DNA from 3 places in the Buttiauxella sp. WJP83 genome. Region 2 is predicted to be linked to each of the others. Evidence: riboswitches for the same ligand, from Rfam matches in the RefSeq annotation. Region 2 holds a riboswitch; each other region holds the start of a gene.
The links. A riboswitch is a leader RNA that binds a small molecule or an ion and turns the genes downstream of it on or off. The one in region 2 is predicted to bind cobalamin.
Positions count from the first base shown of each region.

Region 1: linked by a shared signal. The riboswitch ahead of OH773_RS04730 (cobyrinate a,c-diamide synthase) and the one ahead of btuB (TonB-dependent vitamin B12 receptor BtuB) in region 2 are both predicted to bind cobalamin.
Region 3: linked by a shared signal. The riboswitch ahead of OH773_RS07650 (cobyrinate a,c-diamide synthase) and the one ahead of btuB (TonB-dependent vitamin B12 receptor BtuB) in region 2 are both predicted to bind cobalamin.

Region 1 is NZ_CP110080.1:1,016,883-1,027,132, reverse strand. Features, by position in the region: gene cbiE (precorrin-6y C5,15-methyltransferase (decarboxylating) subunit CbiE) at 1-124, opposite strand, end outside; gene cbiD (cobalt-precorrin-5B (C(1))-methyltransferase CbiD) at 118-1,254, opposite strand; gene OH773_RS04740 (cobalt-precorrin-8 methylmutase) at 1,254-1,883, opposite strand; gene cbiB (adenosylcobinamide-phosphate synthase CbiB) at 1,894-2,853, opposite strand; gene OH773_RS04730 (cobyrinate a,c-diamide synthase) at 2,850-4,229, opposite strand; cobalamin riboswitch at 4,326-4,500, opposite strand; gene OH773_RS04725 (L-threonine kinase) at 5,166-6,032, shown strand; gene OH773_RS04720 (precorrin-2 dehydrogenase/sirohydrochlorin ferrochelatase family protein) at 6,039-6,734, opposite strand; gene cobD (threonine-phosphate decarboxylase CobD) at 6,727-7,800, opposite strand; gene cobA (uroporphyrinogen-III C-methyltransferase) at 7,828-8,601, opposite strand; gene glmS (methylaspartate mutase subunit S) at 9,286-9,717, shown strand; gene glmL (methylaspartate mutase accessory protein GlmL) at 9,717-10,250, shown strand, end outside.
Region 2 is NZ_CP110080.1:4,514,843-4,525,092, reverse strand. Features, by position in the region: gene sthA (Si-specific NAD(P)(+) transhydrogenase) at 1-520, opposite strand, end outside; gene fabR (HTH-type transcriptional repressor FabR) at 717-1,358, shown strand; gene OH773_RS20900 (YijD family membrane protein) at 1,373-1,729, shown strand; gene trmA (tRNA (uridine(54)-C5)-methyltransferase TrmA) at 1,774-2,874, opposite strand; cobalamin riboswitch at 2,984-3,175, shown strand; gene btuB (TonB-dependent vitamin B12 receptor BtuB) at 3,246-5,117, shown strand; gene murI (glutamate racemase) at 5,062-5,928, shown strand; rRNA gene OH773_RS20880 (16S ribosomal RNA) at 6,313-7,853, shown strand; tRNA gene OH773_RS20875 (tRNA-Ile) at 7,923-7,999, shown strand; tRNA gene OH773_RS20870 (tRNA-Ala) at 8,115-8,190, shown strand; rRNA gene OH773_RS20865 (23S ribosomal RNA) at 8,397-10,250, shown strand, end outside.
Region 3 is NZ_CP110080.1:1,647,816-1,658,065, forward strand. Features, by position in the region: gene OH773_RS07620 (APC family permease) at 1-1,356, shown strand, start outside; gene yoeI (membrane protein YoeI) at 1-2, shown strand, start outside; gene sbcB (exodeoxyribonuclease I) at 1,401-2,828, opposite strand; gene dacD (serine-type D-Ala-D-Ala carboxypeptidase DacD) at 3,105-4,271, shown strand; gene sbmC (DNA gyrase inhibitor SbmC) at 4,509-4,979, shown strand; gene OH773_RS07640 (FUSC family protein) at 5,069-6,127, shown strand; gene OH773_RS07645 (DUF496 family protein) at 6,368-6,688, shown strand; cobalamin riboswitch at 6,971-7,163, shown strand; gene OH773_RS07650 (cobyrinate a,c-diamide synthase) at 7,326-8,708, shown strand; gene cbiB (adenosylcobinamide-phosphate synthase CbiB) at 8,705-9,667, shown strand; gene OH773_RS07660 (cobalt-precorrin-8 methylmutase) at 9,677-10,250, shown strand, end outside.

The DNA of each region.
Region 1 (10,250 bases), 1.2 Mb from region 2:
AATCAGGGAACTGCGCCAGATGGCGCTTCCCGCCGACCAGAAATTCAGCGTCAGCGACAGCCTGGCGGGCAACGGGCGTCATCAGATGCAGGCCCGCAGGCCCCATCCCCACAACGGTTAACATTGCAATTCCTCCGCGATGTCCTGCAACGGACGATTACTGCCCAACAGTTGGTTATCAAAAGAGAACATCACGGCATCACAAACAGGCGGATGGTTCGTAAAACGCAGCGTCTGGCCAACACGCAGACAAATGCGTTCGGCAAGGTGGTTATAGATGTGCTGAAAACCCCAGGCATCTATGTGCTCTTGCGCCGCCTCGGTGGTGTCGCATTGGCTGACGGCGGTCAGCAATTCGTAAGGCGCGTGAAGTAGGGCCAGGTGCGCGACCAGCGTTTCCATGCGGGCGTCGGCAATATGGCTATGGGTGTGAAATATCCCGGCAGCGACCTTGATAAGCTTCCCCGGATGCCCGACCAGCACGATGTGACGGAACCCGAGGCGCACCGCTTCCGAAATCATGTAACCCACAAAGTTGCTCATGGTGACGATGGACTGGCTATCCACCCCAAGCTGTTCGCGTACAAAACGTTCGCCATGATTGCCCGGCACCATCACGATGCGATCCAGCCCTGCGGCGCGCTTCAACTCCAGTTCCAGCGCCAGCGAACGCTTCCAGCTCTCTTCTGACATCGGGGTCACAATGCCCGTGGTGCCAATAATAGAGATCCCGCCGATCACGCCCAGCCGAGCGTTATAGGTTTTTTGTGCCCGGATCTCCCCTTCGGGGGCGAAGATCTCCACACTCGCGCCACGCGATGGCCCAATCACTTCACGTACAGCTGACTCGATCGTCTGGCGCGGTGTCCGGTTGATAGCAGCGCTTCCGACCGGCAGGCCGATACCTTTACGCGTGACTTTTCCTACACCTTCGCCGCCGCAAAGGGTTATCTCACCAGAATCATTCAGCGCGACTCGGGCGAAAATCAGCATGCCGTGCGTGGCGTCAATATCATCACCACCGTCTTTACGGATGGCGGCAACGGCTTGCTGCCCTTCGATTTGCGGCGATTCCACATTCAGACACAGCGTCACGCCGGAAGGCGTCGTAATCGAAACCTGATGAATCAGGTGCTGGCGCAGGACCATTAACGCCGCGACTTTTGCTGCCGCCGTCGCGCAGGAGCCGGTGGTATAGCCTTTGCGTAACGCTTTGCCGTTATGCCACACCGGCGCATCGAAGGAGTCGCTCATCACGCCTCCCGCATGTGGTAGAGCATGGCATTGACGATGGCGGCCGCGACGTTACTTCCCCCTTTGCGCCCCCGCGCCGCAATGGCTGGCAGAGGGCTGGTCGTGAGCGCCTCTTTTGACTCCTCTGCACCGACGAACCCCACCGGAACGCCAACCACACCGCGAACCGGAGTCTCTTTTTCCAGCAAGCGGAACAGTGCGGTTGGGGCGTTACCAAAAACAAAGATCTTCTCGCCTTCCTCTTCCAGCGCCAGATCCACCGCCGCCATGGAACGCGTTATTCCCTGCTCTTTCGCCTGGCGCACCACGTGGGGATCGCTGATATAGCAACGGCACTCGCCCCCGAAACTGGCCAACAGCGATTTATTGATGCCGGAGAGCGCCATGGTGGTGTCCGTATAAACCGTGCAGCCACTGCGCAACGCGTCGCACAGGTGGTCGAGCGCATGTTCGGAAAACCATAAGATATCCAGCCAGTCGAAATCTGCCGTGGTATGGATGACCCGTTTAATCACCGCTTCATGCAGCTCGCTGGCAAAACGGTATTCCGGCCGGGTTTCCCGCACGATCTCGCCGATAATCTCGAAACTTTTGGTTTCAATCGCTTGTGGTTGTTGTATGTAATTCATCATATTGCCCTTAGAAAGCCCCAGACCAGATAACCCGCACCAGCGCAAACAGCATCAGCGCCAACGTGGAAGCCACCCACATCAATTGAATCGTTCCTGAAATATCGTCAACGGCTATCTCGCGGGACGCGTCCCCGAGCCAGGGTTTATCAATCCGTTGCCCAAAGTATTCATTCGGCCCGCCCAGACGGATCCCTAACGCCCCTGCTACCGTGGCCTCAGACCAACCGCAGTTGGGGCTGCTGTGGTTATAACGATCGCGCCAGCCAATACGCAGCGCGTCCACGGCATTTTTCCGGCACACCCATGCGGCCAGGCTCAGTAATAACCAGCTGATACGCGCCGGGATGAAGTTGGCGAGGTCGTCCATTCGCGCGCTGACTTTGCCAATCGCGCGGTATTTTTCGTGTTTGTAGCCCACCATTGAATCCAGCGTATTGACGGCTTTATAGGCCATTGCCAGTGGCGCTCCGCCCAGCAGCAGGAAAAACAGCGGCGCAATCACGCCATCCACGGTGTTCTCCGCGACGGTTTCCACCACGGCACGATTGATTTGCGGCATGTGCAATTGAGAGGTGTCCCGCCCGACTATCCAGGCGAGTTTTTTGCGGCTTTCTTTAAGGTTGCCTGCACGTAACGGCTGCTCAACGTCACGCGCGGCGTCATCCAGACTGCGGGCAGCCAGCACGGTGAAAATCATCCACACTTCGACAACCCACTTGAGGCCTGGGTGTATAGCATTGGCAACATGCAGCACGCCCCACGCCACGCCCCATGTGATCCCCACAACGCTCAGCCACATCACCCCGCCGCCGAGGGTCAAGGCGGTTTCGCTGCGACAGCAGCGTCTGACGAGTCGTTGTACAAAGGTAATCAGCGCGCCAATCCAGCGCACCGGATGCGGCCAGTGATGAGGATCGCCCAGCAGATAATCCAGCATCCACGCAACCGCCCAGGCCAGTAGCGTCATCTCGCCCTCCTGGCCGCGCTGATCCAGCGCTTCAGCAGTGTTGGACGCTGGGCAAAATGAATATGCAGGTAGCTGGCGAAGGTATTTCCCACCTGCCAGCCACCCGACCACGTCTGAAGAACCGCGCCGTCGCGGGTTTTACTGCTCGCCATGACCGCCGGGGTTTCCGGCGTAAAATCTGAATAATGAAACTCGTGGCCCCGCAGCGTTTCGCCTGCGTCGGCCAGCAACGTTGGCACCAGCGCACGGCTTTCACAGTAGCCAAAGCGGGTTAGCTTTTTGCCCATCGCGCTATGGCCGGGGATAGCGCCGACCATCGGATAAGTCACGCCGTGGCTGTCTTGCAGTGAGCTTCCGAGGTACATCAACCCGCCGCATTCGCCATAAATCGCCACGCCCTGTTGATGAGCCGCCAGGATTTGTGCGCGCATGGCATGATTGGCGGACAACTTCTGCGCGTGGAGTTCCGGGTAGCCGCCACCGAACCAGATCATCTGGCATTCCGGCAACTGGCTGTCATGCAGGGGGCTGAAGCGCACGATGCGCACGCCTGCGCGTTCAAGAAGGGAAATGTTGTCGGCGTAGTAGAAGTTAAACGCCTCGTCATCCGCCAGTGCCAGCGTTAATCCTTTGCCGCAATCTGCAGACGGTAATTCGGGCCACGCTCCTGAAGGAAGCACATCGCAGACGCTCAGTGCCAGCAGCTGGTCAATATCCAGCGTGTTTTCCAGCACCCTGGCGAAGTCTGTCCATGGCTGCGAATTGACTACGGACTCGCGTGCGGTCACCAACCCCAGATGCCTTTCAGGTAGCGAAACCCCTTCCACGCGGGGAACGTAGCCCAATACCGGCACGTTGCAGTAGCGTTCAATCGCGCTTTTCAGGAGCTGATAATGGCTTTCGCTATTGACGCGGTTGACGATCACACCCGCCAGCGGCAACGCAGGATCAAAACGTTGAAACCCCATGACGGTGGCGGCAATCGACGTCGAGACGGCTTTACCGTCAACCAGAAGAATGACCGGGCAGTTAAGCTGTTTTGCCATTCCCGCCGTGCTGCAATAATCAGGATCGGTGCCATAGCCATCGAACAGCCCCATCACGCCTTCAATCACCGCAATATCCGCATGCTGCATACGCTCGGCAAACAGGGCATTTAACGTGAAGACGGGCAACATAAAGCGGTCAAGATTCAGGGAGCTCGTGCCGGTTACGGCGCTATGCCAACCGGTATCAAGGTAATCAGGCCCAACTTTGCAAGGCTGAACGCGCAATCCGCGCTGTTTGAGGAGGCTAAGCAAACCCAGCGTGACCGTGGTTTTTCCACATCCGCTGGAGGTGCCTGCAAGAATGAATGTCCGTTTCCTGACTGCCATACCCCAATCCTGTTTTGGGTGGTTGGGCTGTCAGGAAGTGCGGTTACCCGGTCTTTCGACCAGACGCATCTGAGCAACCCACTTCCCACCGAAGTTGTTGTTTTTGGCTAACAGACTGGTCTTCTGGCTTAGCGTCACTCTCACCCGCCCTTCCCAATCTTGCGATCAGTGGCATTACGGGTTCGTCAGCATCACAGCAGCGGGGGCTGCGGGGGATTTAAACCCCCTTCCCAACCACACAATGTGGTATATCAGTTAGCATTACAGTTAGTCGCGCATGGAATTAATTCACGCTTCTTCATACATATACCCTTTATCATTCGAGTTGCAGGTAGGCGGCAAGGGAGCAAATCCCCAGGAGCTTACTAAAGTAAGTGACTGGGGTTTGAGAGTGCAGCCAACACCCCTGCAACTTGAAGGATGACGGGTATAGAGACATAATTTAAAAACGCTTCAGAACATCACCAAATAAAAACTCGACACAGGTTATAGCCACTAACGAATTAAATTCTTGCGCTACGACAATTTATCAGACCAATTAAATTTGCTTACTTTGACACACTCCACAATTAATAGCCTTTTTGTTCATGCAATAACAAAACCCACTTCCCGCACATTTTTAAACGTCAAAATAGTTGCCATAAATATTCCAATAACTTCATGAAAATAAATCACAATAATATGAAAATAAATCACAATAATATGAAAATAAATCAAATAATAAATACAAACCCTGTCGGTACATATATTACGCATTCAATGTGATATTTATTTTTATTGCTAAAATGGAGGTTGAAGCTATATTGTGGCAAATCAATAAAAGCCATTTAGTGCCGTGTCACTATCGCGCAAATTCTAATTAACTATCCCCAAAATAATTCGAGTCGTAGCAAGATGGCAGCTTGATGTATGAAGGAGATAAACGAGGTGGTGAACGTGGCAATAGCCCAATGCCCCGCATCCTGCGGCGAACTCATCCAGGGGTGGATCCTCGGCAGCGAAAAGCTGGTGTCCTGTCCTGTGGACTGGTACAGCACCGTTGAAGTCACCACCGGTGCCCCGCTGGCGAATGAACTTCCTCTCTCACGCGCCATGGTGAAACAGCTTCTTTCTCACTGGCACTATCCTGCAGATCTGAGCCGTGAAATTCGTATTGAGCGTCACTCGACTATTCCGGTCGCCAAAGGGATGGCCAGTAGCACTGCGGATATTGCCGCCACGGCGCTCGCCACCGCCCATTATTTAGGTCATGAACTCGGTGAAGAGACGCTGGCGGCGTTGTGTGTTTCACTCGAACCCACCGACAGCACTATTTTTCGCAGCCTGTCGCTGTTCGATCATAACAAAGGGACCACACGTATCGCCTGTCACCCGCAACCGGAGCTGGATCTGCTGGTGCTTGAAAGCCCATTAACGTTGCGTACCGAAGATTATCACCGCATGGAGAGAAACACTTTGCTGCAAAAACAGGTCACCGCTCTGGAGACGGCCTGGGAGAAAATTCAGCAAGCCTGTGAGCAGAACAATCCGCGACTGATGGGCGAAGGCGCAACGCTTAGCGCGCAGGCGAGCCAGAATATTCTGCCCAAACCCGAGTTTAAGGCTTTGTTATCACTGGTAGAAAAGTGCGATCTCTACGGTATCAATGTCGCTCACAGTGGAAGCGTGGTGGGGCTACTGCTGGACCGCAACAAACATGACGTTGATCGGGTGAAAGGATTATTGACGGAATCACGCTTAAACCAGCACTGGCCGGTGCATCACTTGCTGAAGATGGTCGAGGGCGGCGCGAGCTTGCAGTAATCGCGGTTAATAAAAAGCGTTCTGGAAAAGGCTCTCCACCTGCCGGTGAATTTCAGCAGTATTGTTCTCTGACACGGCCTGCCGCAGGGGCGCATGCTGAAAAAACGTCGTCCAGAATGCCCGTTTTCTCTCGCGGCTATCACAAGATTGATTAACCCGCTCCCGCAACACACCCGCCAGCAACACCATCTCACGCATACCAGCAGGAAGCTGCTCAGACAGGTGTTGTTTGAGGATTTTGCTGTAAACCGGCGCATTGCCACCACAACTCACGGCAACGATCACCGGAGAGCAATCGATAATGGCAGGGGTAATAAATGATGCGCACGAAGGGTCATCAACACAATTACAGAATATCTGTTCAGCCGTTGCCCACTGACTGAGCTGACGGTTAACCGCGGCGTCATTGGTTGCCGCGATCGCCAGCCAACATCCTTTAAGATGCTGTTTTATCAATGGAACCTGGAGCCACTCGATATCGTGTTCGGCACAAAGCTGCTCGAGCTCAGAAGTGATCGACGGTGCGACCAGACGCAACGTCGCCCCCGCCTGCAACAGGCCACGGGCTTTATGGGTGGCAACCTGGCCGCCGCCCACAATCAAACAGCGCTTGTCTTTCAAATCACAAAATATGGGAAAGTAGTCCATCGTGGCGTGTGTTTTCGTTGGGGGTAAATATGCCCGGCTGATAGTGTCAGTCACGCGTTAATATCTGGGTTAACGCCTGAATCAACGCCCTGTTTTCATCTTCCGTACGCACTGCCACACGAAAGTAACTGCTATCAAGACCGGGATAATTTTCACAGTGGCGAATCAAAATACGATGCGCTAACAGCGCAGCCTTCAGATCAATATCTTTTTTGATACATCTGAAAAACAGGTAGTTAGCTGTCGGCTTCCAGACAATCAACGACGCAAACTGGCTCAAGGCCTGCCATAAATAATCCCGCTGCCGGGCAATATACTTATGGCTGACGTTAATATAATCGTCATCATTAAGCAGGTACTGGCCGACGAGTGACGAGAGCGCATTGACCGACCAGGGCTCGCGGTTATTTTTCAGCTGACGGATTCTCGCCCTGTTACCACTGAGCAAATAGCCCAGACGAAGGCCTGGGATGGCAAAAAATTTGGTCAGCGAACGCAGCAGGTAGAGATAACGCGAGTGCGTCAAACGTAAGGCCAGGTTTGATCCATGGGGAAGAAAATCAATAAAAGCTTCATCAACGATCAGCGCTATCTGGAGCGTTTCACACAATTCCGCCAGCTCGATTAACAGTTGAGGTTCAGGCATCAATCCTGTTGGGTTATTCGGCGTGGCAATAAACAGACAGTCAGGCCTTCGTTGACGAACGGCCTCGAGAAGCTGTCTATCCGGCTGAAAGCCCTGCTCCTCATTTAACCGATATTCAATGACCTCGCAGCCATGCTGCACCAGTGCCCGGCGGTATTCAGCAAAACCGGGCACCAAAAGCATTGCGCGACGTGGCGATAACGCCCGCACCAGGCCATAAATCAGCTCCGTGGCACCGTTTCCGGCCATCACCTGCTCAACATCACACTGATTGGCCATTGCCAGCGCCTGATGAAGGTGGCGATATTCAATATCCGGATAGCGCTCAATAACATCCAGATGAGAAATAATCAGCGATTTGACGCGCTCTGATAAACCAAGAGGATTGATATTTGCGCTGAAATCCAGCAGGGATTCTGGGGCAATACCGAGTTGTTGTGCGACTTCGACACTGTTCCCGCCATGTTCACTCATGGGTCTGCCTCACAGAAAACCAGCGCATTAGCAGACAAATTCCTGGTCAATTTCCAGCTGCGTAGCCGAAAATGCCAGGACATCATGCAGATTCACAACGTCACCAATAACGATCAGTGCGGGGGCATGAAGTTGTTGGCGCTCGACTTCGAGGTGAATCGTGGCAAGCGTTCCACGCGCAACCTGCTGGCGCGTCTGGCTGGCATACATCACCACGGCGGCTGGCGTATCCGCAGACTTTCCGCCGGCCATTAATTGCTGGCATATTTCTACCAGCCTGGTCATGCCCATCAGGATAACCAGCGTACCGTCGAGCTGTGCAAAAGCATGCCAGTTTTGCGGGTCATTCCCCTGACACATGTGTCCGGTAATAACATGGAAGCTGGAGGCGTAATCGCGGTGCGTCACCGGGATCCCCGCGTAAACCAGGCCACCAATAGCGGAACTGATACCCGGTACAACCTCGAATGCCAGCCCCTCTTTTGCCAATTGTTCCACTTCTTCAGCACCACGACCAAAAACATACGGGTCACCGCCTTTTAGACGGACAACCTGTTTGTTCTGCCGGGCATATTCCACCAGGATGGCATTAATTTCGTCCTGGGGAATTGGGTGGTGATTAGGGTTCTTCCCAACGTTAATCAAGAGACAGTCTTCCGGAGCCTGTCTTAATAGTTCAGGGTTAACCAAACGGTCGTAAACAATCACTTCTGCGTGACGAATCGCATATAACCCTTTTACGGTAATTAAAGAAACATCACCGGGGCCAGCACCAACAAGCCAGACTTTCCCTTCATTCATAGAATCTTCCTAAATGATAAGTTTAAAAAAAAACTCCAACATCATAATTTGGCGATTAAATTCCCACATATTATTCAGGAGTCACCGTTAAAAATACTTGATGTGCTTCTCATTATTTATTGACTTTACAGAAAGAGGTTATACATAAATATCAGAAAATGAAAAATAGTGATGGGCATTAATATTAGTTATTAATTTGATGCATTGGGCATTCATTGCAATAAAACACCTCATTAATATTAACATTCTATTAACTGAATAAGTTAATTTAATCTACCACCTAATTCACCGTACATTCAGGTACACACTTAACACTTAAAAATCCGTTAAGGAATTCACACTTCCACTTAAAGAGCTTTCTTAATTCGTTATTAATCATAACAACATTTGAATTAAATACAAAATAAGACTCAGCTCACAAACATGAAAACAAACCCACTGACAATTATAATTTAAATATTAAAAACCATACAAAAAACAATCTCAACATATTGATTTTAATGGGAATTTAAAACAGCGATTACAAGACAATCATTTTACGAAAGATATTCTGAAAATAGATCAATTGCATCAATCTCGCCAGGAAAAGAAACTCCAGCCCAGTTAAAAGGCGCAATCAACCTGCGCAATAAATAATAGCAATAGTTCTTACTTTCTGATTATCAGCCCTACAGAGGATTATTAATGAAAAAATCAACACTTGTTATTGGCGTCATTGGTGCTGACTGCCATGCGGTAGGCAATAAAGTTTTGGATCGCGTTTTTACTGCCCATGATTTTCGCGTAATCAATCTGGGGGTAATGGTAAGCCAGGACGAATACATTGATGCCGCTATCGAAACGGGTGCCGATGCCATTGTGGTGTCGTCAATTTATGGGCACGGTGACATCGACTGCCTGGGTCTGCGCGAGCGTTGTATTGAACGCGGAATTGGCGACATTCTGCTCTATGTGGGCGGCAACCTGGTCGTCGGCAAACATGACTTTGCAGACATTGAAGCCAAGTTCAAAGAGATGGGCTTCAACCGCGTCTTCGCCCCAAGCCGCGATCTCGAAGATGTTTGTAGCCTGATTGCGAATGACATTGACGAACGTTGTCTTGAAGAGGCCTTCTGATGCAAATCGTCTCTGTCGACATCGGCTCGACGTGGACCAAGGCAGCCCTCTTTGCTCGGGAGGGGGATGCGTTAACGTTGGTGAACCACGTCCTGACCCCAACCACCACGCACCATCTGGCTGACGGTTTCTTTAACAGCCTGAACAAGGTGCTAAATGTTAGCGATGCTCGCCCACTGTTGAACAGCGGTGAAGTGACCCTGAAATACTCCTCATCAGCGAAAGGCGGTCTTGCCGTTGCCGCTATGGGGCTGGTGCCGTCAATCACGCTGGAATCAGCAAAAGTGACCGCCCACTCAGCGGGTGCGAAAATCGCGCAGTACTACTCGTACAAGCTCAATCGCCACGATATCAAGGCGCTGGAAACCTCACCTCCTGACATTCTGCTGTTTACCGGTGGAACCGACGGCGGTGAAGAAAGTTACGGTCTGGCCAACGCCCATGCGCTGGCGGAATCGAACCTGGATTGCGCCATTATCTACGCCGGAAACCGCGACATTCAGGACGATATACAGTCGATTCTGGGACATAAA
Region 2 (10,250 bases):
GGTGCAGATTGAGAATGGAGTCGCTGTCGTACACGCGGGGATGGCTGAAATCAACTTCTGATGGACGATAAGGCCGTGAGCCGCAAGCTATCAAGAATTTCTCAGCGGTGATCAATTCCACTGAACCGTCGTGGCATTCCAGTGAAATGGTGTGCTCATCGACAAAACGTGCATCGCCCTGCAACATCTCACAGTGGTTGCGCTCATAGAAGCTCTGACGCATGCGTGTTTGTTGGTTAATAACGCTGTCGGCGTGATTAAGAATATCGGCGAAAGAAGAACGGAGAAGATGAGTGTGGTCGCTGTATAACGGGTTTTGATTAAATTCGATAATGCGGCTGACTGCGTGGCGGAGGGCTTTCGAGGGGATGGTTCCCCAGTGGGTACAACCGCCGCCCACATTATGGTAGCGCTCGACGACGGCTACCCTTGCTCCAAGTTTCACCAGCCCCATTGCAGCGCCTTCGCCGCCAGGACCGGAACCAATTACTATTGCGTCATAATCGTAGGTGTGTGACATGGTAAGGCTTACCTGTTCTTATACATAAAAGCAACACGATGGTAACATCAACGCCGAGATAACCCAATTGTCGTTGTGCTTTTTGCTACGTAACGCGAGGAAGCTCGCGTAAACAATCATTCACGATCCCGTATAAAACCAGTTAAGTTAATCTCTGGTATAGTGCGGTTTCGATTTAAGAGATTCAGGCAATATGATGGGTGTAAGAGCGCAACAAAAAGAAAGAACCAGGCGTTCTCTGGTAGAAGCCGCGTTTAGCCAGTTAAGTGCTGAACGGAGTTTTGCCAGCCTGAGTTTGCGCGAGGTCGCTCGTGAGGCTGGTATTGCGCCAACATCGTTTTATCGCCATTTCCGTGACGTTGATGAACTTGGGCTGACGATGGTCGACGAGAGCGGCCTGATGCTGCGCCAGTTAATGCGCCAGGCTCGCCAACGAATTGCTAAAGGCGGAAGCGTAATTCGTACTTCCGTCTCAACATTTATGGAATTTATCGGTAATAATCCCAACGCGTTCCGTTTACTGTTGCGTGAGCGTTCTGGAACGTCAGCTGCTTTCCGTGCTGCCGTCGCACGTGAAATTCAGCACTTTATTGCGGAACTTGCTGACTATCTGGAACTCGAAAACCGCATGCCGCGCAGCTTTACCGAGGCGCAGGCGGAAGCGATGGTAACAATTGTATTTAGTGCTGGTGCCGAAGCGTTGGACGTTGATGCCGATCAGCGTCGTCAGCTTGAAGAGCGACTGGTGCTTCAGCTGCGCATGATTTCTAAAGGTGCGTATTACTGGTATCGCCGGGAGCAAGAAAAAGTGGCATTGGCTCATTTATCCGAAGAGTGAGTGAAGGAAGAGCTATGAAACAGTTACAAGAGAGAGGTACGCTCGGGTTAGCGTTTATCGCTGGCTTGTCGATAAACGGTACGTTTGCCGCGGTGTTTAGCTCGGTCGTGCCATTTTCCATTTTCCCTATTATTGCGCTGGTGCTGACCGTGTATTGTTTGCATCAACGCTACCAAAACCGCACGATGCCGGTTGGTTTGCCAACTATTGCCGCCGCGTGTTTCGTGTTGGGTGTGTTGCTGTATAGCGCTGTTGTGCGCGCTGAATATCCGGCGATCGGCTCTAACTTCTTGCCAGCTGTGCTTTCAGTTGCTCTGTTGTTCTGGATTGGTTTTAAAGTCCGCGCTCGTAAAACGCAGGTGACTGAATAATCACGCTGGAAGAAACAAAAACGGACGCCGAGGCGTCCGTTTTGCTATTTGCGCGTTAACCACACGCCGCATTCCATATGGTGCGTATACGGGAATTGGTCGAATAGCGCCAGGCGTGACACGTTATGGGTTTCGCTCAATGTTTCCAGGTTCTCGCAAAGGGTTTGCGGGTTGCAGGATATATAGAGGATGCGCGGATACGCCTGAACCATTTTCACTGTGTCGGCATCCAGGCCACTGCGAGGTGGGTCGACAAAAATGGTTTCGCACTGATAGCTTTTCAGATCGATGCCTTTCAGGCGGTTAAACTCGCGTACGCCATTCATCGCTTGAGTAAACTCTTCTGCGGCCATGCGGATAATTTGCACGTTATCGATTTGGTTAGCGGCAATGTTGTATTGCGCCGCAGCAACAGAAGGCTTGGCAATTTCCGTCGCTAACACTTGACTGAAATTACGTGCCAGGGCCAGCGAGAAGTTGCCGTTACCGCAGTACAATTCCAACAGATCGCCTTTTGAACCTTGAGTCGCATCCAGCGCCCATTCCAGCATATGAACATTCATCGCCGCGTTAGGCTGAGTAAAGCTGTTCTCAACCTGGCGATAAATCATCTCTTTACCGGCAACGGTTAAGCGTTCATCAATGAAGTCCTGATCCAGTTCAATCTTGGTTTTGGTGGCGCGGCCAATCAAATGAACGTTGAAACCCTGCGCGCGTAGATTATCGCGCAGCGCCTGGGCATGCTGCTGCCACTCTTCACCAAGCTTGCGATGGTAAAGCAGCGAAACAACCGCCTGGTTGCTCATTGTGGTCAGATAATCGATCTGGAAAAGTTTGTGGCGCAGGGCTGGGATGTCACGAACTCCGTCGAGCATCGCAGGCATCAGCGCATTGATAAGCGTACTGGCAGCAGGGAAGCTATTGACCCGAATACGCTGTTTGGTTTGCTGGTCAAACATGATGTGATACAGGTCGTCTTCATCGTGCCAGATACGGAATTCGGCACGCATCCGGTAATGGCTGACCGGCGAGCGAAACACCTCCGGCGCGGGTGCCGTAAAAGGGGCCATCATGCTTTGCAAGCGGGCGACTTTTTCGGCCAGTTGCGCGTCGTACTGTTCAATTGGGAGATGTTCGGGGGTCATGAGCTCATACCTGTTAATGAAGTCAAACTACGCGGCGATTGTAGGGAATAGGTACGTGATGTCCAGTGCTGTTGCATTTTGATGTTTCTAGACAAACTTGTTAACAAAATCGTAGCATAGAGATTCCGGCCTCTTTTTTATGAGTTAAAAGGGAACCCAGTGTAATTCTGGGGCTGACGCGCAGCGGTAAGGAAGAGTGGGATGAGCGCAATATGCAGACACTGCTTAACTAAGTGGGAAGTCATCATCCGGAAGTAATACGCCTCCAAGCCCGAAGACCTGCCGGTATACGTCGCAATCTGCATAACTATCGCGTGCTATCGGTTATGTCTGCGGCATCCTTATTGGAAAGCGGATGCTTATTAAAAATGATGGTAAAAAACCTTTCGCTGCTTACGGCTCTGTCCGTAACGGCTTTTTCAGGCTGGGCGCAAGACAGCAATTCTGACGAAACCCTGGTGGTAACGGCTAACCGTTTTCAGCAACCGGTGAATACTGTTCTGGCTCCAACTGATATTGTCACCCGGGAAGAGATCGACCAATGGCAGGCAAAATCACTTAATGATGTGATGCGCCGTTTACCGGGTGTCGATATTGTGCAGTACGGTGGTCTGGGGCAGAGCTCCTCCATGTTTGTTCGCGGGACGAGCGCCAGCCATGTATTAGTGCTGGTGGATGGCGTTCCGCTTGCGCGCCCTGGCATTTCTAATTCTTCAGATATCAGCCAAATCCCTATCTCTTTAGTGCAGCGAGTGGAATACATTCGTGGCCCGCGTTCCGCCGTTTATGGTTCCGGTGCGATTGGCGGTGTGGTGAACATCATTACCCAGAGCGATGAAGAGAAATCGCAGATCAATGCAGGTGTCGGTTCGAATAGCTATCAACAATATGATGGAACGTTGCGTAAACGTTTTGGCGATACAGTAGCGACAATCTCTGGTGCGTATGAATCCACCAACGGTTTCAACGTTCAGCCACACTCGACTTATAGCGGTGATAACGACAGCGATGGCTACCGTAGCAAAAGCTATTGGGCGGGCCTTGAGCACAAATTTAGCGAAGAGTTTGATGGTTTCTTCCGTACCTACGGTTACACCAACAACAGCGATTATGATTTAGGTGCTCCTCCTTATTCACCAGCGTATAGCGCCGATGAGCATCAACTCTATAACCAGAATTATGATGCTGGCCTGCGTTTCCATTCTGGAATCTATTCCACGCAGTTGTTGGCGAGCTATCAAAAAGTGAAGGACTACAACTATAGCAGTGAGTTTGGCCGCTATAACGATGGTACGACACTTGACCGCATGACCCAGAGCAACATCCAATGGGGTAACAACTTCCTTGTTGGGAATGGCTCAATCAGTGCTGGGGTGGACTGGCAGCAACAGCGTCTGACATCCTCTGATACTGTGATGTCTGATAGCTATAAACGCGATAACACGGGCGTGTACCTTAGTGGGCAGCAGCAGTTTGGTGACGTAACCTTAGAAGCCTCTGGTCGTGAAGATAATGACGAACAATTCGGCTGGCACGGCACATGGCAGACTGCCGCGGGTTGGCAGTTCGTTGAAGGATATCGCGCAACGATCTCTTACGGTACAGGGTTCCTTGCGCCATCACTCGGACAACAGTATGGCTCGACACGCTTTGGTATCGACTCAAACCCGAATCTGAAACCAGAAGAATCTAAACAATGGGAAGCAGGGCTTGAAGGTTTGACCGGACCGGTGGACTGGCGTCTGTCGGCTTATCACTACACGATTGAAAACCTGATTACCTACTATTCCGATCCGGTTACTTATGATGGGTCTTATGACAACATCAAGTCTGCAACCATCAAAGGGATTGAATGGACCGGGAGCGTTGATACTGGCATCTTTACCCACAAGCTAACGCTGCAGTATATGGATCCGCGTGATGACCAGAATGATGAAGTGCTGGCTCGTCGCGCCAAGCGCCAGGCAAAGTACCAGCTCGACTGGACGATGTTTAACGTAGATATGGATGTGGCATGGCAGTATTACGGAAAACGCTATGACAACAACACCTCTGCTTATAACCCTACTCAGCAAATTTTGCCGAGTTACAGCACAGTTGATGTAGCGGCTTCATATCCAGTCACCTCTCAGTTAACCGTTCGTGGTAGAATCGCCAACCTGTTCGATAAAGATTACGAGACGGTTTATGGCTATCAAACCCCAGGACGGGAATACTACCTCTCTGGCAGCTATACCTTCTAATACACGTCCCACCGTACTGGTTTTTGACTCCGGTGTCGGTGGGCTCTCTGTGTATGATGAAGTCCGGCAACTTCTGCCTGACCTGCACTATATCTATGCTTTCGATAACGTAGCATTTCCCTACGGTGAGAAAAGCGAAGAGTTCATTGTTGAACGCGTATTGGAAATTGTTACCGCTGTTCAGGAACGTTATCCACTCGCGCTCGCCATCATCGCCTGTAATACGGCGAGTACCGTTTCGCTTCCCGCTCTTCGTGAAAAGTTCGCTTTCCCGGTTGTTGGTGTCGTTCCTGCGATTAAACCTGCTGCCCGTCTGACGACCAATGGTGTTGTGGGCTTACTGGCGACTCGCGGTACGGTTCGCCGCCCTTATACTCATGAGCTGGTCGCGCGTTTTGCTTCGGAATGCAGAATCGAAATGCTCGGCTCGGCAGAGCTGGTGGAATTAGCAGAGGCCAAGTTACACGGTCAGCCTGTGGACCTTGAAGAACTGCGCAAGATTCTTCGCCCATGGCTACGAATGAAGGAGCCGCCAGATACTGTCGTATTAGGTTGCACCCATTTCCCTCTATTAGAAGAAGAGTTGCTACAAGTTCTTCCTGAAGGCACCAGGTTGATAGATTCAGGTGCTGCGATTGCTCGCCGTACGGTATGGCTGCTGGAGCATGAATCTCCGAATGCAACATCTGCGGATGAGAATATTGCATTCTGCATGGGGCTAACTCCTGAGATTGCACAATTAGCACCCGTTTTGCAGCGTTATGGCTTCCCAAGGCTAGAAAAACTGGCTGTTTGCGACGATTTTGAATAAAAAATCGACGGTTGAAATAAAAATTGAAAATAGGGGTTGTCAGCTTCCAGAAAATCCCTATACTGCGCCTCCACTGACACGGCACAACGGCTTACAAACCGGCCCGTCAGTCAGACGAAAAGCGAAAATAAACGCTTGACTCTGAAAGAGGAAAGCGTAATATACGCCACCTCGAGTTAGCAAGCGAAAGCGCGTAACTCACTGCTCTTTAACAATTTATCAGACAATCTGTGTGGGCACTCGCAGGATTGATATCTCAGATACCTTCGGGTATCAAAAAAATATCAAGTCTTGAAGAGTGACCAAGCAGTAATTCATTTAGTTGAATTATTACGAAAGTTAATTTTTGAGCACCGCTTCACGAGTTGAAGCAAATCAAGCTTTTAATTGAAGAGTTTGATCATGGCTCAGATTGAACGCTGGCGGCAGGCCTAACACATGCAAGTCGAGCGGTAGCACAGGGAGCTTGCTCCTGGGTGACGAGCGGCGGACGGGTGAGTAATGTCTGGGAAACTGCCTGATGGAGGGGGATAACTACTGGAAACGGTAGCTAATACCGCATAACGTCTTCGGACCAAAGTGGGGGACCTTCGGGCCTCATGCCATCAGATGTGCCCAGATGGGATTAGCTAGTAGGTGAGGTAATGGCTCACCTAGGCGACGATCCCTAGCTGGTCTGAGAGGATGACCAGCCACACTGGAACTGAGACACGGTCCAGACTCCTACGGGAGGCAGCAGTGGGGAATATTGCACAATGGGCGCAAGCCTGATGCAGCCATGCCGCGTGTATGAAGAAGGCCTTCGGGTTGTAAAGTACTTTCAGCGAGGAGGAAGGCATTGTGGTTAATAACCACAGTGATTGACGTTACTCGCAGAAGAAGCACCGGCTAACTCCGTGCCAGCAGCCGCGGTAATACGGAGGGTGCAAGCGTTAATCGGAATTACTGGGCGTAAAGCGCACGCAGGCGGTTTGTCAAGTCGGATGTGAAATCCCCGGGCTCAACCTGGGAACTGCATTCGAAACTGGCAAGCTAGAGTCTTGTAGAGGGGGGTAGAATTCCAGGTGTAGCGGTGAAATGCGTAGAGATCTGGAGGAATACCGGTGGCGAAGGCGGCCCCCTGGACAAAGACTGACGCTCAGGTGCGAAAGCGTGGGGAGCAAACAGGATTAGATACCCTGGTAGTCCACGCCGTAAACGATGTCGACTTGGAGGTTGTTCCCTTGAGGAGTGGCTTCCGGAGCTAACGCGTTAAGTCGACCGCCTGGGGAGTACGGCCGCAAGGTTAAAACTCAAATGAATTGACGGGGGCCCGCACAAGCGGTGGAGCATGTGGTTTAATTCGATGCAACGCGAAGAACCTTACCTACTCTTGACATCAAGAGAAACTCGCCAGAGATGGCTTGGTGCCTTCGGGAACTCTGAGACAGGTGCTGCATGGCTGTCGTCAGCTCGTGTTGTGAAATGTTGGGTTAAGTCCCGCAACGAGCGCAACCCTTATCCTTTGTTGCCAGCGGTTCGGCCGGGAACTCAAAGGAGACTGCCAGTGATAAACTGGAGGAAGGTGGGGATGACGTCAAGTCATCATGGCCCTTACGAGTAGGGCTACACACGTGCTACAATGGCGCATACAAAGAGAAGCGACCTCGCGAGAGCAAGCGGACCTCATAAAGTGCGTCGTAGTCCGGATCGGAGTCTGCAACTCGACTCCGTGAAGTCGGAATCGCTAGTAATCGTAGATCAGAATGCTACGGTGAATACGTTCCCGGGCCTTGTACACACCGCCCGTCACACCATGGGAGTGGGTTGCAAAAGAAGTAGGTAGCTTAACCTTCGGGAGGGCGCTTACCACTTTGTGATTCATGACTGGGGTGAAGTCGTAACAAGGTAACCGTAGGGGAACCTGCGGTTGGATCACCTCCTTACCTAATAGATACGAACTTGCGTAGTGCTCACACAGATTGTCTGATAGAAAACGAGCAGTAAAACCTTATAGGCTTGTAGCTCAGGTGGTTAGAGCGCACCCCTGATAAGGGTGAGGTCGGTGGTTCAAGTCCACTCAGGCCTACCAAATCCTCCCCTGTTCTGCGTTGCACCTCCGGCTCGCATAATTCATTATGCGTCGCGAAGTTGCGCCTTGAACAGTGAAGTATTCACGGTAAATCAAAAGGTTTTACGAAATCGATGGGGCTATAGCTCAGCTGGGAGAGCGCCTGCCTTGCACGCAGGAGGTCAGCGGTTCGATCCCGCTTAGCTCCACCATTATTTCATGCTCGCTCAATACTTCTAAGTGTACTGTTTAACAGTGTGCTGAGAAGTATTTGCTCTTTAAAAATCTGGAACAAGCTGAAAATTGAAACGACACACTGTTTCCTTTCTCCGTAATAAGAAAGGATGTATCGGTGTGTTCGAGTCTCTCAAATTTTCGCAACCTCGATTGTGTCTCACGAGACATCTTCGGGTTGTGAGGTTAAGCGACTAAGCGTACACGGTGGATGCCCTGGCAGTCAGAGGCGATGAAGGACGTGCTAATCTGCGATAAGCGTCGGTAAGGTGATATGAACCGTTATAACCGACGATTTCCGAATGGGGAAACCCAGTGCAATTCGTTGCACTATCGTTAAGTGAATACATAGCTTAACGAAGCGAACCGGGGGAACTGAAACATCTAAGTACCCCGAGGAAAAGAAATCAACCGAGATTCCCCCAGTAGCGGCGAGCGAACGGGGAGCAGCCCAGAGTCTGAATCAGTTTGTGCATTAGTGGAAGCGTCTGGAAAGTCGCAGGGTACAGGGTGATACTCCCGTACACAAAAATGCACTTGCTGTGAACTCGAAGAGTAGGGCGGGACACGTGGTATCCTGTCTGAATATGGGGGGACCATCCTCCAAGGCTAAATACTCCTGACTGACCGATAGTGAACCAGTACCGTGAGGGAAAGGCGAAAAGAACCCCGGCGAGGGGAGTGAAACAGAACCTGAAACCGTGTACGTACAAGCAGTGGGAGCCTCTTTTATGGGGTGACTGCGTACCTTTTGTATAATGGGTCAGCGACTTATATTCTGTAGCAAGGTTAACCGTATAGGGGAGCCGCAGGGAAACCGAGTCTTAACTGGGCGTTAAGTTGCAGGGTATAGACCCGAAACCCGGTGATCTAGCCATGGGCAGGTTGAAGGTTGGGTAACACTAACTGGAGGACCGAACCGACTAATGTTGAAAAATTAGCGGATGACTTGTGGCTGGGGGTGAAAGGCCAATCAAACCGGGAGATAGCTGGTTCTCCCCGAAAGCTATTTAGGTAGCGCCTCGTGAACTCATCTTCGGGGGTAGAGCACTGTTTCGGCTAGGGGGCCATCCCGGCTTACCAACCCGATGCAAACTACGAATACCGAAGAATGTTATCACGGGAGACACACGGCGGGTGCTAACGTCCGTCGTGAAGAGGGAAACAACCCAGACCGCCAGCTAAGGTCCCAAAGTCATGGTTAAGTGGGAAACGATGTGGGAAGGCACAGACAGCCAGGATGTTGGCTTAGAAGCAGCCATCATTTAAAGAAAGCGTAATAGCTCACTGGTCGAGTCGGCCTGCGCGGAAGATGTAACGGGGCTAAACCATGCACCGAAGCTGCGGCAGCGACGCTTATGCGTTGTTGGGTAGGGGAGCGTTTCTGTAAGCCGTTGAAGCTGGACTGTGAGGTCTGGTGGAGGTATCAGAAGTGCGAATGCTGACATAAGTAACGATAAAGCGGGTGAAAAGCCCGCTCGCCGGAAGACCAAGGGTTCCTGTCCAACGTTAATCGGGGCAGGGTGAGTCGACCCCTAAGGCGAGGCCGAAAGGCGTAGTCGATGGGAAACAGGTTAATATTCCTGTACTCGGTGTTACTGCGAAGGGGGGACGGAGAAGGCTATGTTAGCCGGGCGACGGTTGTCCCGGTTTAAGCATGTAGGCGGGAAGTTTAGGTAAATCCGGACTTCTGTTAACGCTGAGGTGTGATGACGAGGCACTACGGTGCTGAAGTAACAAATGCCCTGCTTCCAGGAAAAGCCTCTAAGCATCAGGTAACATCAAATCGTACCCCAAACCGACACAGGTGGTCAGGTAGAGAATACCAAGGCGCTTGAGAGAACTCGGGTGAAGGAAACTAGGCAAAATGGTGCCGTAACTTCGGGAGAAGGCACGCTGTCGGTAGGTGAAGTCCCTTGCGGATGGAGCTGAAGGCAGTCGAAGATACCAGCTGGCTGCAACTGTTTATTAAAAACACAGCACTGTGCAAACACGAAAGTGGACGTATACGGTGTGACGCCTGCCCGGTGCCGGAAGG
Region 3 (10,250 bases), 1.8 Mb from region 2:
AACGTCACCGCAGGTGCAAAATCTCGTGTTGAACTCCGTAAGAGCCTTACGCTCATTCCGGTAGTTATGATGGGTCTGGCTTATATGCAGCCGATGACCTTGTTCGATACATTTGGGATAGTATCTGGCCTTACCGACGGACATGTCGCTACGGCTTACGCGTTTGCCCTTGTGGCAATTTTGTTCACCGCGTTAAGTTATGGAAAGCTAGTACGCCGCTTCCCGTCTGCGGGTTCCGCTTATACCTACGCTCAAAAAGCAATCCACCCGGTGGTTGGCTTTATGGTGGGCTGGTCGGCGCTGCTTGATTATCTGTTTATGCCGATGATCAACATTCTGCTGGCTAAAATCTATTTTGAAGCCTTAGTACCGTCTATCCCGTCGTGGATTTTCGTGGTGCTTCTGGTTGGCTTCATGACTATCTCCAACCTGCGCGGCATTAAAACCGTGGCAAACTTCAACAGTCTTATTGTTGTGTTGCAGATGGTTGTGATGGTTGTGATTACCGGTCTGGTGATTTACGGCGTTGCCAATGGCGAAGGTGCCGGCACGTTAGCCAGTACGCGTCCATTCTGGTCTGAGAACGCAAACGTGGTGCCGATGATCACCGGCGCGACCATATTATGTTTCTCGTTCCTCGGATTTGACGGTATTAGCTCGCTGTCCGAAGAAACCAAAGATGCAGGCCGTGTCATCCCGAAAGCGATTTTCCTGACTGCCCTGATTGGCGGCGTGATCTTCGTTGTGGTGTCTTACTTCCTGCAACTGTACTTCCCGGATATTTCTCGCTTCCATGATCCGGACGCGTCACAGCCAGAAATTATGCTGTTCGTGGCAGGCAAAGCCTTCCAGTTCGGTATCTTGATTTTCTCCTGTGTTACCGTTCTGGCTTCAGGTATGGCGGCACATGCGGGTGTTTCTCGCTTGATGTATGTTATGGGCCGTGATGGCGTGTTCCCGGAGCGTTTCTTCGGTTACATTCATCCGAAATGGCGTACTCCTGCGTTAAACGTGGTTCTGGTGGGTATCATTGCGCTGTTCGCCGTGAAGTTTGACCTGGTAACCGCAACGGCGCTGATTAACTTTGGTGCGCTGGTGGCGTTCACCTTCGTTAACCTGTCGGTGATTTCCCAGTTCTGGATCCGCGAAGGCCGTAACAAAACGATTAAAGATCACTTCAACTATCTGGTGCTGCCAACGTGTGGCGCACTGACAGTAGGTGCGCTGTGGATTAACCTGGAAGAAAGCTCGATGGTTCTGGGCCTGATTTGGGCGGCTATTGGCTTGACCTATCTGGCATTCGTGACTCGTCGCTTCCGTAACCCGGTTCCACAATTTAACGAAGACTTAGCGTAAGCATTAATATTCAAAAGGCCCTCAATGAGGGCCTTTTGTCGTTTTTATCCCACTAAAAACTGCGCGTACTCAAACAATGCCTTAAGTAACGCGGTCTTTTCTTTATCATCCTCATGCAGGTTATAGAGCGCTTCCAGTTCTTGCGCGTAGGCTTGCAACGCTTCCTGAGACAACACATCACGACGGTGCTGCAACCAGCGCTGCTGCTCGGCCTCATCCAAAGTGCCTGGGAAGTTACGCGCACGATAATTAAACAGCAATTTTTCAATACGCTTATCGGCAAACGTAATATCCAGCGCAGGCAAATTCTGCGGATCGGTCTGCAGCACAATGCGCATGGCTGCGCGGTCGGCATCGCTGAAAAAGCCATTGTACAGTTGCGCATCGACATTATCGGAAGGCACAAAAGGCTCTGCTTCAGCAAAAATAGCCACGGCTTTTTCACGCACGGAAGGGTGTTCACGCAACAATTTCAGGTTTTCCAGGCAACGTTTGCGATCGATACCTAAACGCTCTGCATCTTCTGGGCGGAGGGTGTTGGCCACTGCCAGCACCGGACATTTATTAAGATGCACCAGTTTGATCGGTACGGCCGCCGCATCTCCCAGTGCGGATTTCGGCGTATACAACCGCTCGCGCAATGCATCAGCATCCAGTTCCAGCAGCGGTGAAATATCGCCTGCCAAATCGACCATTATCACGGCATTACGATTATCTGGATGCCAGGCAAGTGGGGCAATCCAGCTGGTGTTACCACGCCACGCGCCAAACATGCCCGAAACATGTACCAACGGTTTCATCTGCGGGATATCAATCAACGTGGTGAGTTTGTGCTTTGAACGGTGACTATAGAGGTAATCAAACAGACGCGGTTGGCGAGTTTTGACCAGTTGCGCCATCGCGATGGTGGCGTACACGTCCGACATTGCATCATGCGCGTTAGCATGTTCAATACCGTTGGCTTTGGTCAAATGTTCGAGGCGGAAACTCGGCAACCCTTCATCGTTCTCCGGCCAGACAATGCCTTCCGGTCGAAGCGCATAGCAGGCGCGCATGACATCAAGCAAATCCCAGCGCGAGTTATCGTTCTGCCAGCTCCAGCCATACGGATCATAAAAGTTACGATAGAAAATATTGCGCGTCACTTCGTCATCGAAACGCACATTGTTGTAGCCGACAACACACGTTTTCGGCAGGGTAAAAATTGAATGGATGCGCTTTGCGAAATCCGCTTCATTAACGCCACGCGCCAGGGCTATTTGCGGCGTAATACCGGTAATCATTACCGCTTCAGGCTGAGGCAGATAGTCATCCGCCGGTTTGCAGTAAAAGACTTCCGGTTCGCCAATGACGTTAAATTCTGAATCAGTGCGAATGGCGGCGAATTGCGCAGGGCGGTCGAGTGACGGGCTTTTACCGAAAGTTTCATAGTCATGAAAAAGGAAGGTCGGTTGTTGCGTTGTATTGTCCACGGTTTACTTCCGCCCTTGAGTGTTGTTTAACATGCTGTTATTAAACTGAAATCCCACTAAAACCCTCTCCATGTATCAATCATTGCTGTCGGGTGTTGCATAAGCCAATGGTAAACCATTAACAGCCTTGCAAGAAGTCTCCGTAACGACGGAATAACGTATTCGTCAACGGTATGCGAGTGATCGCATTCATATCTTTTTGCAATTTAATTGCGAAAAAAGTCACAAACTGCAGTAAAAGAGGCGGCTGAATTAATTGTTACCGAGGATATATCGTTGAAGATCCGTCTGTTTGCTGTTTGTACCTTGCTGTCATTTTCTGTTCACTCCGCTTTTGCCGACGACACCTTTGTTAATGCGCCACCTCCACCACAAATTCAGGCGGGCTCATGGGTATTGATGGATTACACAACCGGGCAAATTCTGGCTGCTGAAAATGAGCATGTACGACGCAATCCAGCGAGTCTGACCAAACTGATGACCGGCTACGTGGTCGATCGTGCGATTGATAGCGGCCGGATCTCGGCAAACGATATGGTGACCGTCGGTAAGGATGCCTGGGCAAAAGGCAATCCGGTATTTGATGGCTCGTCGCTGATGTTCCTGAAAGCGGGCGACCGACTGACCGTGCATGACTTGAGCCGCGGGCTGATTATTGACTCCGGAAATGATGCCTGTGTTGCGCTTGCCGATTATGTGGCCGGTGGGCAGCCGCAATTTGTGGCAATGATGAATAAATACGTGCAACAACTCCACCTGCGCGACACCCATTTCGAAACGGTTCATGGCCTGGATGCCCCAGGCCAGCACAGCACCGCTTATGATCTTGCTGTACTTTCCCGAGCGATAATCCACGGTGAACCTGATTTTTATCATATGTACAGCGAGCGCAGCCTCACCTGGAACGGCATCACGCAACAAAACCGTAATGGCTTGTTGTGGGACAAAGGGCTGAATGTGGATGGGCTGAAAACCGGCCACACCGCGAGTGCTGGCTTTAACCTTATCGCCTCGAGCGTCGTCGGCGAGCGCCGTTTGATTGCCGTGGTGATGGGCGCGGAAAGTCCAAAAGGACGCGAAGATCAGGCGCGCAAACTGCTGCACTGGGGCCAGGATAACTTCGATACCGTGCAGGTTCTGCATAAAGGCAAAAAAATTGGTACTGAAGCTATCTGGTATGGCGATAAAAAGCAGATCGAAGTCGGGACCAATCAGGATGTTTATTTGGCCCTTCCAAAGTCTGAAGTCCCGAACATTAAAGCCAAATATATTCTTGATAATCAGGAGATTGAAGCGCCAATTACTGCCAACCAACATGTGGGTGAAATCGAGCTCTTTGATCGCGACAAGCTCATTGCGCACTGGCCATTGGTGACGCTAACTGACGTCAAAAAGGGCAGTACCTGGTCGCGCCTGGGTGACTATATCAGCCACAAATTGTAATTCATCACACGCGTACACAACGGGCCGGCAGGAATGTCGGCCCGTTTTTATTGGCTGTACTATGCTCTACAACGATGCTTTACGACGGCGCTCAACCAACGATGACTAAACGGTCGGAAGTTTTGCGAAAAGCGATCATGCTCGCAAAGTAACCACATCACCCTGACAAAGGATTGTTTCCCTGCACTAGAGTGGTGTATAAACATACAGTATTTTTTAATCAGGTCAGGAGGTCATATGGAATTTAACGTACAACATGTCCACGAGCGTAAAGTTGCCGGTTTTCATATGGTTGGGCCGTGGGAGCAAACGGTTCATCAAGGTTTTGAACAACTTGCCCTGTGGGTAAAAACCCACAAAATCGTTGGTGAAGAGTGGCTGGCGGTTTATTACGACAATCCCGATTTAGTGCCTGCAGAGAAATTGCGTTGCGACACCGTTGTCTCGGTGAGTGAAAACTTTACCGTGCCGGATAACAGCGAAGGCGTCATCGTCACCGGCATCCAGGGGGGGCAGTATGCGGTGGCTCGTGCCCGCGTTGACGACGGCGATTTTGCGAAACCGTGGAATCTCTTTTTTGACAGCGTTCTTGCCAATAATAGCTACCAGATAACCGGTAAACCCTGCTTTGAACACTATCTGAACGACGGCTCAGAAAGTGGCGTGTGGGAAATAGACATGTATATTCCGGTGGCAGATCAAGTCTGATGCTAAAGGGGGCATACGCCCCCTAACTTTGTGATGTCCGCTCAAAAAAAACAGGTACAATCCCGTTTTTATTTCCAGGGGAGCTGAGTGTGCGTCCAGATAAATCACTAAGCCCATTTGAGATCCGCATTTACCGCAACTACCGTACAGTGCATGGTATCCGTATCGCGCTGGCATTTGTTCTCACATTTTTGATTGTTCATCTTCTAAAAGTGCCCGAAGGGACGTGGCCGCTAATCACACTCGTGGTTGTGATGGGGCCGATCTCTTTCTGGGGTAACGTCGTGCCTCGCGCCTTTGAGCGTATTGGGGGAACAATTTGCGGTGCTGCCATGGGGCTTGTGGCGCTGAAACTTGAACTGTTTTCGCTCCCGCTGATGTTGGTCTGGTGTGCCATCGCCATGTTTATCTGTGGTTATCTGGCTTTGGGGAAACGCCCGTACCAGGCGCTGCTGATTGGAATCACTCTTGCCGTCGTGGTCGGGGCTCCAGCGGGGGATATGGAGATTGCCCTTTGGCGTAGCGGCGACGTTATCTTTGGCTCACTGCTGGCCATGCTCTTTACCAGCATTTATCCTCAGCGCGCCTTTATCCACTGGCGTATACAAATGGCGAACTTCGTTACCGCCTTTGGTCGGGTTTACAACGCCGGATTTTCACCTAACTTATTAGAGCGCCCGCGCCTGGAAAAACACTTACAGAAGGTGCTTGGCGATGTGGTGAGAATGCGGGCGCTGATTGGCCCGAGCAGTAAAGAGACGCACATTCAAAAGTCGATTTTAGAGGCGATTCAAACGGTTAGTCGCAATATGGTGTGCACGCTCGAGCTGCAGGTCAACGCTTATTGGGCATCGAGGGAAAGCCATTTTCTGATGATTAATGCGCACACTTTGCGCGAAACGCAACAAATGACGCAGGGCACGCTTGCCGCTATCGCTCGGGCGTTACACGATGGCAACCCGTCGCCAATATCGGCAAACAATGAAAAACTGAGTGAAATCGTCAGTGAACTGCACGAGCTGATGCAAAATGGCCAAAATGGGAAACTTCAGGAAACGCCGATTCATGGCTACGTCTGGTTGAGTCTGGAGCTTGCTCGTCAACTAGAATTGCTTTCGCAGTTGATCTGCCGCGCGTTACGTAAATAATTGCTTAACCTGAGGTGAATTGCTGGTTTCGATTCAGCAGCTTTTGAGGTTAAGATAGCGAAATAGACTAATCGCCTGTACTGTTCGGGTTGTCGCCTTGTATCACGCAGCTTGAAGTCGTACGGAGCATCCCCAAGTATGATGGGGTAAAAGAATTGTCAGCGGCCGCCGCTACCATTAAAGTAATCTGATGGCGGCTGTCTTAACGAATCCGAGTATGAAATTAGCAGGGGTATAAAAATGGAACCAACCAAACCATCTTTCCAGGACGTGCTTGAGTTCGTGCGTCTGTTCCGTCGCAAAAACAAACTGCAGCGTGAAATCCAGGACGTTCAGAAAAAGATCCGTGATAACTCAAAACGTGTTCTGCTGCTTGATAACCTGAGCGACTACATCAAGCCGGGAATGAGCATCGAAGCAATTCAGGGCATCATCGCCAGCATGAAAACTGACTATGAAGACCGTGTTGATGACTACATCATCAAAAACGCAGAGCTCTCTAAAGAACGTCGTGAAATTTCCAAAAAACTTAAAGTCATGGGCGAAATCAAAGCCGACTGATATCCGTTATCGTTCCGCTGCCATGATGCCGTTCGAATGATTTAGGGTATAAATGATTTATTGTAAAAACCGCCGCTTTGGCGGTTTTTTTTATCGCGAGAAAGCGTACTCAGCCGTCAATCCCGTTTTACCCTCTTCAGACAGGGCTAAAAAATCAGTAAAAATTGTTATAGCGCAACATTGGATTTCTTATAGCTTTTACACTGTGTCCACGTTTAAGTATTCATGCACATGATTTTAAAGTGAACCTGTGCTAGTCCGGTAAATATATCCGGCGCAAAGTAGTATCAACAACTGACTCGTTTATGCCACGGGATGTACGCAAAATCATCCGTGGCTGGGAAGGGGGTGAAAATCCCCCGCAGCCCCCGCTGCTGTAATGCCGACGAACCCGCGTAACCACTGATCTTATGATTGGGAAGGGCGGGTAAGAATGACGCTAAGCCAGAAGACCGACCTGTCAGCCTTACCCGTCATAATTCAAGTTGCAGGTGCGTTAGCCGCACTTCGACATATCTGAATATGACACTAAACAACTCCTTCGGTGGGAAGTCAGTTGTCATCAGATGCGTGCAGCCGTAAGGCTTGCGCGTACGAGCTGACATCCGCGCTTTGCCGAAACAGTATTAAGGCAACTATGGCAGCGGTAGCGAAACATGCATTCGTCATTGCAGGCACCAGCAGCGGCTGTGGCAAAACCACCGTTACGCTCGGGTTGCTTCGCGCCCTCATGCAACGCAGCCTTCGCGTTCAACCTTTCAAAATCGGCCCCGATTATCTCGACAGCGGGTGGCATAGCGCCGTGACCGGCATTGCCTCGCGTAATCTCGATGCTTTCATGTTGCCTACGCTCACCTTAAACGGCTTGTTTTCAAAACAGATGCAACAGGCGGATGTTGCCGTCATCGAAGGTGTGATGGGGTTGTACGACGGTTACGGAACCGATCCGAACTATTGCAGCAGCGCGGCAATGGCAAAACAGCTGGGTTGTCCGGTGATTTTGCTGGTGGATGGTAAGGCGGTCTCCACTTCTATTGCCGCGACGGTAATGGGGTTCCAGCGCTTTGACCCGCGGCTTAACATCGCGGGCGTGATCCTCAATCGCGTCAACAGCGAGAGCCATTATCAACTGCTTGCCGAAGCCATTACGCGTTATTGCGGGCTGCCAGTGCTGGGCCGAGTGCCAACAATGGCGGATGTGGCTTTGCCGTCACGCCATCTCGGGTTAGTTCCTGCGCAAGAAAATGCCCAGCATGATGAGCGCTGGCAGAATCTGGCACAACAGCTTGAACAAACCGTGGATATTGACCGCTTACTTGCGCTATCTCATCTGAATTCTCTGCCACAGGGTGAAGCGCCCGCGATCCCTGATCCCGCGCTGGCTGAAGGTCTGACACTTGCGCTCGCCCAAGACGAAGCCTTCAACTTTTACTATCCCGATAACCTCGAAATGCTTGAGCAGGCTGGGGTGAAAATCCAGCGCTTCAGCCCGTTGCACGACACAAAAGTGCCTGACTGCCAGATGATTTGGCTCGGTGGCGGTTATCCCGAAGTCCATGCCACAACACTCGCCGCAAATACCCGCATGCGTGAATCCCTGCAAGACGCCCATCAGCGCCGTATCCCGCTTTACGCCGAATGCGGCGGCTTAATGTATCTCGGGGAATCTCTTACCGATGGCGAGGGGGAAGCTCATGCTATGTGCGGTGTGCTGCCAGGTCACAGCCAAATGGGCAAACGGCTGACCCGTTTTGGCTACTGCGAAGCCACCGCGATTCAAAACACGTTGCTGGCCAAAAAAGGTGAAACCTTGCGCGGCCACGAGTTTCATTACTCCGATTTCAATGGCCCATTACCCGCCGCATTCGATTGCTGCAAATGGCGTGACGGCGTTGCCGTTTCCCGCTGGCAGGGTGGCGTCCAGCATCAGGCAACCTTTGCCAGTTATCTCCATGTGCATTTTGCCCAACGTCCTGGTTTGCTCAACCAGTGGTTATCTTTTGCGAGGAACTCGCTATGACATTGCTTGCCTGGGGGGCGGCCTGGTTACTGGATTACTGGCTCGGCGATCCACCGCATTGGCCGCATCCGGTTCGCTGGATTGGCAACTTGATTAATTTCATGCAGCGCAAGATTCGACAGTTTTGTAAAAGCGATCGTGCGCTGAAAATCGGTGGTGGTGTGCTTTGGTTGGTCGTCGTGGGCATGACCTGGGGCGTGAGTTGGGGGGTATTACACCTCGCCAATCTGGTGCATCCGTGGCTTGGCTGGTTGGTGGAAGTGTGGATGATTTACACCGTGCTTGCCGCCCGTTGCCTGAGCGATGCCGCACTAGAGGTGTACCGCGCCTTGAAAGAGGGAACGCTTGCCGAAAGCCGGGAAAAACTGTCGTGGATAGTGGGACGCGATACTTCGCAACTGGAACGCCCACAAATTACCCGTGCGGTTGTGGAAACCGTGGCGGAAAACAGTGTCGATGGCGTGATTGCACCGCTGTTTTTCCTGATGCTGGGCGGCGCACCGCTGGCGATGGCCTATAAAGCGGTCAATACCCTGGACTCGATGGTGGGGTACAAAACTGAAAAGTACCGCGCGATAGGTTATGTCAGCGCCCGTCTTGATGATCTCGCCAACTATCTTCCTGCTCGCCTGAGTTGGCTGCTGCTGGCCCTCGCCGCTTTGTGCTTACGTGCCAATCCCCGCCAGGCCCTGCGCATCGGCTGGCGTGATCGCTATCAACACAGCAGCCCAAACTGCGCCTGGCCTGAAGCGACGGTCGCAGGTGCGCTTGGGATCAGGCTCGGCGGGCCGAACACCTATTTTGGCGAGCGGGTAGAAAAACCGTGGATGGGGGATGAGCAGCGTGGCGTTGCTATTGACGATATAACCCGCGCCATTCAACTCATGATGTTGGCTTCGCTATTTGCTTTGCTGCTGTTTGCCGCAATGCGCTGGCTGGCGCTTGGCATAGGCTCTTAAGGATTCCCGATGAATTACCTGCAACAACCCCAGCTTATTGAACAACATAGCTTTGAAATCATCAGTGAAATCATCGCGCAACAGCATCCCGAATACCGTTTTCACGATGCGATTCAGGAAGCGATGATTAAGCGCGTTATCCATACCACCGCCGATTTTGAGTGGCTGGATATTCTGTGGTTTTCCCCGGATGTCATCGAACAACTTAGTCACAGTTTGCAGCGTGGCTGCACCTTGTACACCGACACCACCATGGCGTTGTCCGGCATCAATAAAACGCTACTGGCGCAATTTGGTTGTAGCTGCCGTTGTTATATCAGCGACCCGCGCGTGGTGGCGCATGCCAAAGAGCAGAGCATTACCCGTTCAATGGCGGCGGTCGATCTCGCATTGCAGGAAGAGGGCGAGAAGATCTTCGTCTTTGGCAACGCGCCAACTGCGCTGTTTCGGCTGCTGGAAAAAGGTGCGCAGCCCGCTGCTGTTATCGGTGTGCCGGTCGGATTTGTCGGTGCAGAAGAGTCCAAAGAAGCGCTTATAGAAAGCGGTTTACCGGCGATTGCCGCCCGTGGGCGCAAAGGCGGCA